DNA from 3 places in the Luteibacter sp. 329MFSha genome. Region 3 is predicted to be linked to each of the others. Evidence: predicted binding sites of a transcription regulator. Region 3 holds the regulator's gene; each other region holds the start of a gene.
What was found. Region 3 encodes FliA, which starts transcription of late flagellar genes. Its sites were predicted from a motif close to TAAAGTTTNNCNNNCNNNGGCCGATAA; they were not measured.

Region 1 (4,724 bases), 620 kb from region 3:
CGTGATGCGCTGCGGAGGTGCCTTGCCGGCGATGTCGGCGACATGGATGTCGTTCTGCCTGCCCTCTTCCACGCCGGGCGCCTTGCCGGCGCAGTCGGAGAGGAACGCGAGGTGCCGCGAATCCGGCGCCCAGGTGGCCCCTGTCTCGCTGCAGCCCTTGCTGGCCGTGACACGACGGGCGTTGCGTCCATCGGCGTCGGCCACTTCGAGCACGGGCTTGCCGTTGGTCTTCACCGTCCAGGCGAGGTGCTTCGCGTCGGGCGAGAGGGAGACGGAGGCGATGCTGCGAACCTTGCCGAGCGATTCGAGGATCGCGGCGATCCGCAGGTCATCCCCGGTCTTCGCCGGTGTGTCGGCCTGGGCCACGCCCGCGCATGCCAGCGCGACGGCGACGACGATCCACTTGGTACGCATCGATGGGTCCCGGTCTCTGATCGAAACCCAAAACCTAACACGTACCTGAATGGCGTCGCGAGCACCGGTCGCCCGGCCGGCGGGTGGGAGCCGATCGCATCGGCGATCCCGCGCAGCGGGCCGAGGGCGTGTGACGCAGGAATGCTCAGGCCAGCAAATGCGCGTACTCGGGATTGCGCCGGAACCACGTCGCGGCATAGCTGCACGCGGGCGTGATCTTCCAGTGCTTCGCCTCGGCGGTCTGCACCGCGAACTTCGTCAGCAGCGCGGCGATACCGCGGCCCCCGACCGGCGAGGGAACGCCCGTATGGGTGATCACCATCGTCTTGTCCTGCAGCCGGTACTCCACCTCGCAGTCGTAGCCATCGACGACGGCCCTGAACACCTGGTTCGCCTCGTCGTGGATGATTTCCAGCGGTTTGGCCACGTCGCTCATCGTTCTCTCCGGCATGGGGTCATGTGCCAAGCATGCGCGTCTCCGGCGGCCGATGCCATCCACGTGGCGCAAACGCCGCGGGCGTAAACTGCCGTACGTTCCGGCCTCGCGGCCGGTGATTTCCTGCGAATCGCGAGGCCACGAGCGCACGTGCTGACCATCCACGAGCAAGGACACAGCGGACCGCCCGCCACCTGGAAGCCCGGCATGGGGCGTCCGGACAAGCCGATCTGGATCGACCTGTTCGATCCTTCACAGGAAGAGCGTGCCTGCGCCGCGGAGATCACCGGCCTCCGCATCCCGGAGCGCGGCGACGTGGACAACCTCGCGCTGTCGAGCCGCATCCGCACCGACGACGACGCGATGTACCTGTCCATCCCCTATTTCGCGGACAGCGCGAACGGACACAAGGCGGCGCCGGTCGGCATCGTGGTGACGGACCGCGTGCTGATGACGCTGCGCTTCGCGCCCTCCCCCGCCTTCGATCTCGCGAACGAAAGCTGCAACGTGCACCGCTGGGAATCCAGCGCGGACGTCCTGGCGACGCTCATCGAAGCCATCGTGAACCTCGCCGCCAAGCGGATGGAAGACGTCTCGGCCGACCTGAAGAAGCTTTCCGACCGCATCTTCACCCGCGAACGCATCGGCACGCCGGCGCTGCGCAACTGCATGCTCGAGGTCGGCCGCCTCGAGGGCGAGCAGGCGCGCAACCGCTCGTCGATGCTGGGCGTGCAGCGCATCGTCTCGTTCGTGCGCGCGAAGAAACCCGACTGGATGCCGGACGAGGTGGAGCTGCGGCTGCGCGTCGTCGACCACGACCTGCGCACGCTCGACGAGTTCGACGACCAGCTGACGAACAAGCTGCAGTTCCTGCTCGACGCCAGCCTGGGCTTCATCAGCACCGACCAGAACCACGTGATGAAGGTGCTCACCGTCACCTCGGTGGCGACGATTCCTCCCGTGATCCTCGCGGGCATCTGGGGCATGAACTTCAAACGGATGCCCGAGCTCGACTGGACGTTCGGCTACCCGCTCGCGCTCGGCGCCATCGCGCTGAGCATCCTGCTGCCCGTGCTGTTCTTCAAATGGCGGGGCTGGCTGTCGGGCGACTGATCATGGGAGCGTTCGGCCATCTCCTGCGACCGGCCGCGGGCCCCATCCGCCGCTGGGTGCTATCGGCGTTCCCGCGTCCGCAGACCGGCGCCATCGACTACGACCATCCCGCGGGCGATCCCGGCCTGTTCGGTCCCTCCAGCGTCACCTGGCGCGTGCATGCCGACTTCTGCGGCATGCTGGCGGGCGGCCTGTGCGCGCTCTACCTGCAGACGCTGCATCCGCGTGCGCTGGCCGGCGTCTGGGATCACTCCAACTTCCGCGAGGACCTCGTCGGCCGGCTGCGACGGACCACCGCCTTCGTCGGCGGCACCACGTATGCCCCCACGGCGGCCGCGCAAGAGATGATCGAGCACGTGCGGCGCATCCACGCGCGGGTCCGCGGCAGCGACGAAGCCGGCGTGCCCTATGCCGCCGACGACCCCGACCTGCTCACCTGGGTCCACGTCAGCGAGATGTCGAGCTTCCTCGCGGGATATCGGGCGTATGGCCCGCTGGACGTCCCCGCCCGGATCGCCGATGCGTATCTGGACGAGACGCGCCGCGTGGCCGAGGCACTCGGCGCGCGCGACGTGCCGGGTTCCGTGGCGGCGTTGGACGCGTACATCGACCATGTCCGGCCGACGCTCGTCTACGGCGAACGCTCGCGCGTCGTGCTCGAGATCCTGGCGCGCCTCGACCTGCCGGTACCCTTGGCGGGGCTTTCCCGCGACGTCTTCCTCCATGCCGGCGCCGCGTTGCTTCCGCCCTGGGCGAACGAGCTTCTCGGCCGGTCGGAGCAAGACCTCCGCAAGGCGCGGCTGGCATCGGCGGCGCTACGCCGCATGGCGCCCCTGTTCCGCGCCGCGCTCACCGAAGGCGTCGCCTCGCGCTCGTGCCGCAGGGTCGGCGTCGATCCCGGGATTCTCGACCGCTGGCCGACCACCCCCTAACGCACTCCTTCACGTTTGTTAAGACCAACGACTGCGACGTCCTTCACATTTCCTTACATCCAGCCCGCTTTTCCCCTAAAGTTCCCGGCTGGACCGCCGTAATTACTTACTGGGGACATGCCAGTCGGGGTTCGGCAGACATGCACACCGGGGCGCGATCCGGCCCGACTTCGGGGGAGGTGGTAAGTGCGAATCCATAAGGTCAGTCACATCGTCGGCATGGGGACGCTCCCGACATGAGAGCACCCTGGCATGCCCTTGCCGGCGTGATGCCGGAGTCGCGCCTGCTCGCGTCCGTGGCGGAGTTCACGCACCACCGGGACATCGACGCGCTGGACCATAGCGTGGTGCTCTCGCTCGCCGAACTCGTCTCCGTCAACAGCGTCACGTTGTGCAAGCGCGGCGACAGCATGAACCATCCCGTCGAGTCGATCGTAGTGTGCTCGCGCAAGCCGGACGGCGCGTTCGTCGTCGAGGCGATCGATCCCATCCGCGAGGGCGATCCCATCGACACCATCGTGTGCGCGATGGAGATGCTCGAGGCGATCAGCGACGTCACCGACGACGGCATCAGCCGCCTCGTCATACCGATCCAGCGCGACAACGCGGCCATCGGCGCGCTGATGCTCGAATCCGAAGATGCGCTCGACCACGTCCGCACGATGGTCGAAGGGTTCGCGCGCATCTACGGCAACTACATCGCCCTGCTCAACGACAGCGAGCGCGACAAGCTCACCGGCCTGTACAACCGCCGCAGTTTCGAGCAGCGCCTGCAGCGACTGCTGAAGCTCCAGCGGCAGCGCGCGCGGGGCCCATCCGACGACGGCGTGCCGGGCGACCGCGTGTCGCAGCTCTACCTCGCCATCCTCGACATCGACCACTTCAAGCGCATCAACGACACCTACGGCCACGTGTACGGGGACGAGGTGATCCTGATGCTCGCGCAGCAGATGCGCGCGTGCTTCCGCTCCAGCGACGTGCTGTTCCGCTTCGGCGGCGAGGAGTTCGTCGTGCTGCTCGCCGCGCAGGACGACGCCGAGGTTCACGACGTACTGGACCGCTTCCGGACGTTCGTCGGCGCCCACGCCTATCCGCAGGTCGGACACGTGACCGTCAGCGTGGGCTATGCGCGCATCACGGAGCACGACTACCCGGAGATCGTGCTCGACCGTGCGGACAAGGCGCTGTACTTCGCCAAGCAGCACGGTCGCGACAGCGTGCACGGATACGAGACGCTCGCGGCGCTCGGCGAACTGAGCGCTCCAGTGGCGCTGGGCAGCATCGACCTGTTCTGAGCACGCCCTCAGGCGGGTTGGCGATGCGTCACGTAGCGGCGCCCGCCGGCCTTGCCGCCCGGGCGGACGCGGAAGGCCAGGCTGATCCGTGGCCCGACCGTCGTCCGCGTCTTCGGGATGCCGTGGTCGTAGTGGAACTGCGTGGCGTAACTCATCGTCAGCAGGCTGCCGGCTTCCATGTCGAGGTCGAAACGCCGCTTCGGCGGCTCGCGCTCGCGCAGGGTCATGCGGCGCGTGGCGCCGAGCGACAGCAGCGCGATCGGCGCGCCCTCGACCAGCTCCTCGATGTGATCGTTGTGCGGCGCCACGCTGTCCTGTCCGTCGCGATACAGGTTCAGCCCGACCGACGTGTACGCGATGCCGCTGCGCGCGATGACGATGGCGGCGGCTTCCGCGATCGCCGAAGGAAGGCCCGCCTCGTCCAGCGCGTAATGCTGCACCAGACGCGGCACGGCGACGTCCCGTCCGTACATGGTCCGGCGCTGCGCCTCCCAGGGAATCTCCGCCTGCAACGACGCGAACCAGTCCGCGGCC
Region 2 (4,724 bases), 1.9 Mb from region 3:
TCAACGAACTCGATCGCAAGGGCCTCATGATGTACGGCCAGATGACGGCCGGCTCGTGGATCTACATCGGTTCGCAGGGCATCGTGCAGGGCACGTACGAGACCTTCGTCGAGATGGGTCGCCAGCATTACGGCGGCAGCCTCGCCGGTCGCTGGATTCTCACGGCGGGCCTCGGCGGGATGGGCGGCGCGCAGCCGCTCGCCGCCAGCCTGGCGGGCGCATCGTCGCTGACGATCGAATGCCAGCAGAGCCGCATCGATTTCCGCCTGAAGACGCGTTACGTCGACGAACAGGCGACGGACCTCGACGATGCGCTGGCCCGCCTGGACCGCTATGCGAAGGAGGGGCGCGCCGTCTCGGTGGCGCTGCTCGGCAACGCCGCCGATGTCCTGCCGGAGCTCGTGAAGCGCGGGGTGCGGCCCGACGCCGTCACCGACCAGACCAGCGCGCACGACCCGGTCAACGGGTACCTGCCGTCGGGATGGACGGTCGAGGAATGGTTCGAGCGGCGCAAGAGCGATCCGGCGGGCACCTCGCGCGCCGCGAAGGCATCGATGCGGCGCCACGTCGAAGCGATGCTCGCGTTCCACGCGATGGGCGTGCCGACCTTCGACTACGGCAACAACATCCGCCAGATGGCGAAGGACGAGGGCCTCACGGAGGCCTTCGCGTTCCCGGGCTTCGTGCCGGCGTTCGTGCGGCCGCTGTTCTGCCGCGGCGTCGGCCCGTTCCGCTGGGTGGCGCTATCGGGCGATCCCGAGGACATCTACAAGACCGACGCGAAGGTGAAGGAGCTGATCCCCGACGATCCGCACCTGCACCGCTGGCTCGACATGGCGCGTGAGCGCATCAGCTTCCAGGGACTGCCAGCGCGCATCTGCTGGGTCGGCCTCGGCGAGCGCCACCGCCTGGGCCTGGCGTTCAACGAAATGGTCCGCAACGGCGAACTCAAGGCCCCGGTGGTGATCGGCCGCGACCACCTGGATTCCGGTTCCGTCGCCAGCCCGAACCGCGAGACCGAGGCGATGCGCGACGGCAGCGACGCCGTCAGCGACTGGCCGCTGCTCAACGCGATGCTCAACGTCGCGGGCGGTGCGACCTGGGTCAGCCTGCACCACGGCGGTGGCGTCGGCATGGGATACAGCCAGCACAGCGGCGTGGTGATCGTCTGCGACGGCACCGAGGAGGCCGACCGCCGGATCGCCCGCGTACTGTGGAACGATCCGGGCACGGGTGTCATGCGGCACGCGGACGCCGGCTACCCCGAAGCGATCGCCTGCGCCCGCGAGCAGGGCCTCGACCTGCCGATGCTGACGCCCATGTCGTAGGAGCGCGCACTGCGCGCGACATCTTTTCGCCTCGGTTCCCAAGGTCTGCGCGCCAGCTCCGCGGCGTGGCCCCAGAACATGTCGCGCGCAGGGCGCGCTCCTGCGAAGGCCGGCGATCAGCGGCCGTTCGCCCAGCCCGGCACGTAGCGCTCCGGGTAGATCCGCTGTAGCGCCAGCACCTTGGGCAGGTCGTTGATCACGCGAGCAGGGCCTCGACCTGCCGATATTGACGTCCATGTCGTAGGAGCGCGCCCTGCGCGCGACATCTTTTCGCCTCGGTTCCCAAGGTCTGCGCGCCAGCTCCGGTGCGTGGCCTCAGAACATGTCGCGCGCAGGGCGCGCTCCTGCGAAGGCCGGCGATCAGCGGCCGTTCGCCCAGCCCGGCACGTAGCGCTCCGGGTAGATTCGCTGTAGCGCCAGCACCTTGGGCAGGTCGTTGATCACGATCGCCTGCGCCCGCGAGCAGGGCCTCGACCTGGCGATGCTGACGCCCATGTCGTAGGAGCGCGCCCTGCGCGCGACATCTTTTCGCCTCGGTTCCCAAGGTCTGCGCGCCAGCTCCGGTGCGTGGCCTCAGAACATGTCGCGCGCAGGGCGCGCTCCTGCGAAGGCCGGCGATCAGCGGCCGTTCGCCCAGCCCGGGACGTAGCGCTCCGGGTAGATGCGCTGTAGCGCCAGCACCTTGGGCAGGTCGTTGATCACGATGTAGCGGTCGTCCGGGTTCTGGCGCATGTAGTCCTGGTGATAGTCCTCGGCCGGATAGAACGCCTTCAGCGGGGTGACGTGGGTGACGATGGGGGCGGGGAAGCTCTTCGCCGCGGTGAGCTGGGCGACGTAGGCATCGGCCACCTTCTTCTGCTCCGGCGTGGCGTAGAAGATCGCGGAACGGTACTGGGTGCCGGTGTCGGGCCCCTGGCGGTTCAGCTGGGTCGGGTCCTGCACCACGGAGAAGAAGACCTGGAGCAGCTGGCCATAGGTCACCTGCGCCGGGTCGTAGACGACGCGGACCGATTCGGCGTGCCCGGTGTCGCCCTCGCTGACGTCGTCGTAGTTCGCGTGGGCGGCGTCGCCGCCCGAATAGCCCGCGCGGACGCTCTTCACGCCGCGAACGTGCTGGAAGACACCCTCCACGCCCCAGAAACACCCGCCGGCGAAGACGGCGGTGGCTTCCCCGGCGGCCGGGGTGGCGTCCACGGTGGGGGCGGGCAGTTTGAGTCCCTCGTCCCGCGCGGCGGCGGACGAGCAGGCGGCGAGGGCGACGAACAGGGTCGAAAGGAGGCGGCGCATGGGAAGCTCCTGGAGGGTTACGCCTCAATAGACCGGGGCCACCGCGTATTCCTCACGTCCGTCTCTTCAGGATCGCGAAAGGGTGCCGATAAAGGGCAGATATCTTCGTCTGGAGGGAGCGGAAGCGTGGCGTACGACCTGGTGGAGAGACGCGTGTTCGTGACCGACCTCGAGGTCGGCATGTACGTCAGTCGTCTCGATTGCGAGTGGTCGGACACCCCGTTTCCGCTGCAGGGCGTGCCCATCACGTCCCGCGACGACATCGAGCGCCTCGCGAAGTTCTGCAAATACGTCTTCGTCGACCTGCATCGTCGCGTGGCGCCGGCGGCCGTGTCGACCGTCGTCGGCGCGCCGCCGCGCTTCGCGGGCGCCCGCACGGGTGGGGCCCTGGGGCCCGCCCCGGTGAATCCGCGGCTGGTGCCCAGCCACACCTATACCGACACCGCTTCGTTCGACGACGAGGTGCCTCGCGCGCACGAGGCTTTCGAAGGCGTCACGCGCTTCGCCGAGCGCCTGGTCGACGACATCCAGGAGGGAAGGCCGATCGACCCCGGCGCCGTCGAGCAGGCCGTGCGGCCGCTCGTGGCGAGCGTCCTGCGCAGCGGCGATGCCTTCTCGTGGGTGGAGAGCCTGCGTCGCCGCGACACCTATACCTACCAGCACGCCGTGGGCTGCAGCACGCTCGCCGCGGCCTTCGGCCGGCACATGGGCTTCGCGCCCGAGGCCATCGTCAGCCTCGCCGCCGGCGGGTTGCTGATGGATGTCGGCAAGGCGCAGCTGCCGGAGGAAATGCTCAACCGGGCCGGGCCGCTCAACGACGACGAATGGGAACTCGCAAGGCAGCACGTCACCGAAGGCGTGGCGATCCTCGACCATTCCGGCGTCGACGATCCGGACGTGCGCGACATGCTGTTGACGCACCACGAGCGTTACGACGGCAGCGGATACCCCGAAGGCCTCGCCGGCGCGGCGATCCCGCTCGCGGGGCGCATGGCGGCGATCATCGACACATACCACGCGATGTCGTCGCGGCGGCCGTACCGGCCCGCGGTGTCGCAACACCTCGCCCTGCGCGAGCTCTACGCCGGGCGCGATCGTCTGTTCCAGGCGGAGCTCGTCGAACAGTTCCAGGCGTGCCTCGGCGTCTATCCCACCGGAACGCTGGTGGAACTCAACACGGGTGAAGTCGCGATCGTGATGGTGCAGAATCAGGTCCGCCGCCTGCAGCCGCGTGTGGCCGTCCTGACGCGTACGGACAAGGGGCCGCGCGACGAATTCCTGATCGTCGACCTCATGTACCAGGCGGACGTGGTTCGCAGGGAAATCCTGCGTACACTGCCGCCCGGTAGCTACGGCATCGATCCCAGCGAGTATTTCCTTCCATGAGTGAACGCGCCGACATCCTGCCTGCCGTGCAGGTCATCCTCGACCGGGTCGTCCCCGATAGGAGCTGGCGTGCCGTGCTCGTGGTCCGCCTGCAAGGCATCCGCGAGGCGCAGCTGCGTTTCGGCTACGACTTCGGCAGCGAGATCATGCTCGCCGCCCGGGGCCGGCTCGTCGACGCCCTGCGGCATGTCGATACCGTGTTCGTCGCGGGCGACGATTCATTCGTGGTCGTGTTGCCGTCGGTGCGCAACCGCACGCATGCGCTGCTCGCCGCCACGCGCATCGTCGGTGCCTTCGACAGTCCACTGCTTCGCGGCGAGCGTCCCTGGCACGGACGACCTGTCGTCGGTGTCGCCGTCCATCCGGAGCACGGCACCTCCGCCGAGTTGCTCTACCGGCGCGCCGAGCTGGCGCACGACGAAGCCCTGCGCATCGGCGAGCCGTTCGCGCTGTATCAGCCGGATGCCACGCCGGTGGAGATCCTCTACGGCGAGCTTCGCGAGGACATCGAGGCCAACCGCCTCCACGTCGCCTTCCAGCCGCTGCGCGACTTGCGCTCGGGCGAAATGGTGCGCGTGGAGTCGCTGTCGCGCTGGACCACGACCGCGCAGGTGCACGTCGCGCCGGCCGATTTCATCCAGTTCGCCGAGCGCAGCGACCTGATCGTGCCGCTGACCCGCTGGAGCCTCAACGCGTCGCTACGGCACGCGGCGGCGCTGCACC
Region 3 (4,724 bases):
CGGAGAGGTCTTGCCAGGACTGGGCTTCGACCATTTCGCCGAACCCGATGTCGCAGCTCTGCGCGAAGTCGCCCACGCGCACGGCCAGTGCCGTGGCGTTGCTGGCGAACGCCGGATCGGCCTGGTCGAGCACGAGCACCTCGTCGGCCTGGCGGGCCAGCGCCTGCGCCTGGGGGCGCAGCTTCTCGCTGAAGTCGAGCGTGCGGTGGGCCGCCTGCGAGCTCATCTCGAGGACGTCGCGCAGATGCTTGCGCGCGTCGCTCATGTTGCCCGGGACGCCGTCGGTGGAGATATCGGCGGCAAGGCGCCGCGCCGACTCGTGCAGGTCGCGCGCGAGGTGACCGAGCGCGAGGAAGATGTGCTGCTCGCGCGTGCGCAGGAGGTTGTCGAGCGCGTGCTCGAAGGCCACGGTGTCGTCGGCCTCGAAAAGTTCGCGCAGTTCGGGGGCGACATCGCGGCCGCTGGAAAGCATCGTGTTCATCGTCATCCTTAGCCGGCGGCCGCGGCGAGCCGCTCGAAGATCTTGTCGAGTTTTTCCTTCAGCGTGACGGCCGTGAACGGCTTCACGACGTAGCCGTTCACGCCGCTCTGCGCGGCGGCGATGATCTGGTCGCGATTGTTCTCGGCGGTGACCATCAGCACCGGCAACGCTTTGAGCGCGGCGTCCGCGCGGATGGCGCGCAGGAGCTCGATGCCCGTCATGTTGGGCATGTTCCAGTCGGTGACCACGAGGTCGAAGGATTGCGAGCGCAGCATCGCGAGGGCCGCGTTGCCGTCTTCGGCTTCCTGGATCAGGGTGTTGGTGAAGCCGAGCTCCACCAGCAGGTTCCTGACGATGCGTCGCATGGTGGAGAAATCGTCCACCACGAGGATCTTCATGTTCTTGTCCAAAACTCGTCTCCGCCTTGCTGACCGCGCGTGCTTCTTACCGGCGACGGCACCGGGATGCCGTCAATGCTTGTCTTTCCAACCCGACATGCGTGCACGGAGGCGGATCAGGGCCTGGCCATGGATCTGGCACACCCGCGATTCGCTCACCCCCAGCACCGCACCGATTTCCTTCAGGTTGAGTTCTTCATCGTAGTACAGCGACATGACCAGCTTCTCGCGCTCGGGCAGTCCGTCGATGGACTGCGCCAGCGCGTCGCGCAGGCCTTCCTGCTCGAACAATCCTTCCGGGCCCGTGGCGTCCGGGTCCGCGACGTCGATCGCCGCGCCCTCGTCGCCTTCGGGCGCCGTCAGGCTCAGCAACCGCGCGCTCGCCGCGTCGGCCAGGATCTGGTTGTATTCCATGGCGTCGATGCCCAGCCGCTTCATCACTTCCGCGTCTTCGGCATCCGCGCCCGTCTCGTTTTCGATCTGCCTCGTCACCTCCGCCACCTCGCGCAACTTCCGGTGGACGGAGCGCGGGGTCCAGTCCGTCTTGCGCAGTTCGTCCAGCATGGCGCCACGTATGCGGATGCCCGCATAGGTTTCGAAGCTGGCCGCGCGAGTCGGCGAATAATTCCTCGCGGCCTCGAGCAGTCCGATCATCCCGGCCTGCATGAGGTCGTTCGCATCCACGCTTGGCGGCAGCCTGCCCATCAGGTGATAGGCGATGCGACGCACCAGCGGCGCGTGAGTCCTCACCAGTTGGTCAGGCGGAATCCGCGTGATCTCCAGGTATTCGGTCGCGACGCTCACAGTGGCAGCCCTCCCCCCAGGTGGGACCGTTCGGCGAAGAAACCGATACGGCCCTGCGCACGGGGCTCGGGTTCACCCCATGTATCGACCGACCTGGCCAGATTCTTGAATCCGACCGCGGAGCGGCTGCTCGGCCAGGCGTCGACGACCGCCGCCTGGCGGCGGATGGCCTGGCGCAGGTACTCGTCGTGCGGCACCATCCCCATGAAATCGAGCGACACGTCGAGGAAGCGGTTGGTGACCCGGGACAGCTTCTCGAACAGCTGGCGGCCTTCCTGGGCGTGCCGGACCATGTTCGCCACGATGCGGAAGCGGTTGACCGCGAACTCCCGGCTCATGACCTTGATCAGGGCATAGGCGTCGGTCAGCGAGGCCGGCTCGTCGCAGACGACCACCACCACCTCGTCGGACGCCGCGGCGAACATCGACACGCTGTCGGAGATGCCGGCGGCCGTGTCGACGATCAGGTATTCGGGGGGCAACGTGTACTCGTCGAACGCGCGGATGACCGCGGCGTGCTCGATGTTCGGCAGCTGGGCCATGCGACGGGCGCCGGACGTGGCCGGGATGACCTTCAGGCCGTGCGCGGCCGGGAGCACCAGGTCCTCGATGGCGCATTCGCCTTCGAGCATGTGCCCGAGGTGCCGCGTGGGCTGGAGGCCGAGGAGCACGTCGATGTTCGCCATCGCGAGGTCGGCATCCAGCAACAGCACGTCGCGCCCGCCCATGGCCAGCGCCATGCCGAGGTTCACGGCCACCGTGGTCTTGCCGACGCCGCCCTTGCCGCCCGCGATCGCGATGCTGCGGGTGGGCCGGCGGTCGGCGAGCCAGTTGAGGCCGGCGGCCTGGGTCGTATCGACGTGTGTGTTCATAGAAAGATCACTGCAGGAATGGGACGGAGTCACGCAGGGAGTCGGGCGGGTGCGGCGCGGCCGGTCAGGCCATCGCCGGGGGTGAGAGGCCGAACCGTTCGGCCAGGACGGCGTCGTCGGGTTCGTCGTTGCGCTGCTTGAGGAGCTGCGCGGCGAGGCAGACGAGCTTGTGCGCGTCGGCCGTGGCGATGTCCTCGGGCACGCGCTGACCGTCCGTGGTGTAGTCCAGCGGCATGCCGTGGCGGATCACCGCCGATAGGGCGCCGCCGATCAGCGGCGCCTCGTCGAGCTTGGTGAGGATCGCGCTCTGCGGCGCCAGCGGCGCATAGGCGCGGATGGCGTTGTCGATCGCCTGCGCCTGCGCGTTGGCGGCGAGCACCAGGCAGACGCGGACGTCGGAGGTCGCGCGCAGCGTCTCGAACTGCTGCTGCAGCTTGGGATCGTTGCCGGCGAGGCCCGCGGTGTCGACCAGCACGGTATGGCGGCCGCGCAGCTGCAACAGCACGTTGCGCAGGCTGGTGGCGTCGTGGGCGTTGAACACGCGCACGCCGAGCAACCGGCCGTAATGCTCCAGCTGGGCGCCGGCGCCGATGCGGTACTGGTCGGCGCTGATCAGCGCGACGTTCGACGCGCCGTGGCGAAGCACCGCGCGCGCGGCGAGCTTGGCGATGGTCGTCGTCTTGCCGACGCCCGTGGTGCCGACCAGCGCGGTGACGCCGCCGCCGACGGTGTCGAAGTTGCGACCCGACGTGCGGATGTGACGGGACAGGATACCGAGCGGCAGATAGCGCGCCTGCTCGGCCGTCATGCCCGGCGGCAGTTCGGCGCTGAGCGAGCGGGCGACGTCGCCGTCGATGCCCAGACGGGTCATCTCGCGCAGCACGCGGGCGCGCAGCGGCTGGTCGCGGTCCATCTGATTCCAGGCGAGCGTCGAGAGCTGCACTTCGAGCATCTCGCGCAGGTTGTTGATCTCGGCGCGCACGCCGTTGACGGCGGCATCGTTGGCCGGGGCGACCGTGGCCGCACGGACCACGTCGGCGACGCTCGCGGCGAGCGCGGCGCTGGACTGACGCTGCGGCGCGTTGCCCGTCCCGGCGAAACCCGCCTTCGCGGCGCGTTCCACGGCGGCGGCGGTCGCGGCGCGGGCCTGGTCGATGCGCGCGGCGCGCTCGGCCTCGTCGCGCTGGGCCCGGATCGGCGCCTCTTCGCGCTTCGGTGCCGGCGCGTCGATGCCGAAGCCGGCCTCGCGAACCAGGGCCTCGTCGTAATCGAGGGCGGCGATGATCTCGATACCGTCGTCCATCCGACGCGTCGACAGGATCACCGCGTCGGGACCCTGTTCGTCACGGACCTGGCGCATGGCCTGGCGCATGTCGGGAGCAACGAATCGTTTGATTTTCATGCCTTCGATCCTGTCTTCGTCCTGACGCCCGTCGCGGGGACGCCATCAGTTTCTTCCGCTTGCGTCGCGCGTTCTCCGCGCGACGTCTCAAGTCCTATCGCCCGAGGGCCGTCACCAGCTTGACGCGCCGGTTGTCCGGAACCTCGTTGTAGGCGAGTACATGCAGGTTTTGGGCCACATGACGCGTGAAGCGCGAAAGCCATGGACGCAACGCCGGCGACACCAGGAGCACGGCCGGTTCCCCGGCCGCTTCCTGCCGCCGCGAGGCCTCCGCGACCGACTGCTGGAGGCGATCCGCCAGACCCGGCTCGACCGCGGCGCCGGCGGGGCCGCCACCCTGGAGCGATTGCAGCAGGATCTGTTCGAGATCCGGCGCCAAAGTAATGACAGGCACTTCCGTGCCGAGGCCCGCGATCTCCTGCACGATCTGGCGGCCGAGGGTGACGCGCACCGCGGCGGCGAGGACGCCGGGATCCTGGCTCTGGCCCGCGTGCTCGGCGAGCGATTCCACGATGCCGCGGAAGTTGCGGATGGGCACGCGCTCGGCGAGCAGATTCTGCAGCACCTTGACCACCGCGCCGAGCGACAGGCGCTTGGGCACCAGGTCTTCCACGAGCTTCGGGGTCTGCTGCGCGAGGCGGTCGAGGAGTTGCTGGACGTCCTGGTGGCCGATGAGCTCGTGCGCGTGGTTCTGCAGGATGTGCGAGAGGTGCGTCGCGATGACCGTGGCGGGATCGACCACCGTGTAGCCCAGCGTCTGCGCATGC

Region 1: a site for FliA is predicted at 2,972-2,998, ahead of BMW54_RS03375 (GGDEF domain-containing protein). Genes of this name have one in related genera too.
Region 2: a site for FliA is predicted at 2,692-2,718, ahead of BMW54_RS09060 (HD-GYP domain-containing protein). Genes of this name have one in related genera too.

The regions. Positions count from the first base shown of each region.
Region 1 is NZ_FOJE01000001.1:765,648-770,371, reverse strand. It holds gene BMW54_RS03395 (alpha/beta hydrolase family protein) at 1-414, opposite strand, end outside; gene BMW54_RS03390 (GNAT family N-acetyltransferase) at 560-850, opposite strand; gene BMW54_RS03385 (CorA family divalent cation transporter) at 1,001-1,963, shown strand; gene BMW54_RS03380 (oxygenase MpaB family protein) at 1,966-2,895, shown strand; gene BMW54_RS03375 (GGDEF domain-containing protein) at 3,132-4,190, shown strand; gene BMW54_RS03370 (alpha-ketoglutarate-dependent dioxygenase AlkB) at 4,199-4,724, opposite strand, start outside.
Region 2 is NZ_FOJE01000001.1:2,015,415-2,020,138, reverse strand. It holds gene hutU (urocanate hydratase) at 1-1,328, shown strand, start outside; gene BMW54_RS19115 (hypothetical protein) at 1,689-1,823, opposite strand; gene msrA (peptide-methionine (S)-S-oxide reductase MsrA) at 1,947-2,615, opposite strand; gene BMW54_RS09060 (HD-GYP domain-containing protein) at 2,742-4,001, shown strand; gene BMW54_RS09055 (putative bifunctional diguanylate cyclase/phosphodiesterase) at 3,998-4,724, shown strand, end outside.
Region 3 is NZ_FOJE01000001.1:149,022-153,745, reverse strand. It holds gene BMW54_RS00730 (protein phosphatase CheZ) at 1-481, opposite strand, end outside; gene cheY (chemotaxis response regulator CheY) at 490-891, opposite strand; gene BMW54_RS00720 (RNA polymerase sigma factor FliA) at 952-1,683, opposite strand; gene BMW54_RS00715 (P-loop NTPase) at 1,680-2,555, opposite strand; gene flhF (flagellar biosynthesis protein FlhF) at 2,620-3,957, opposite strand; gene flhA (flagellar biosynthesis protein FlhA) at 4,052-4,724, opposite strand, start outside.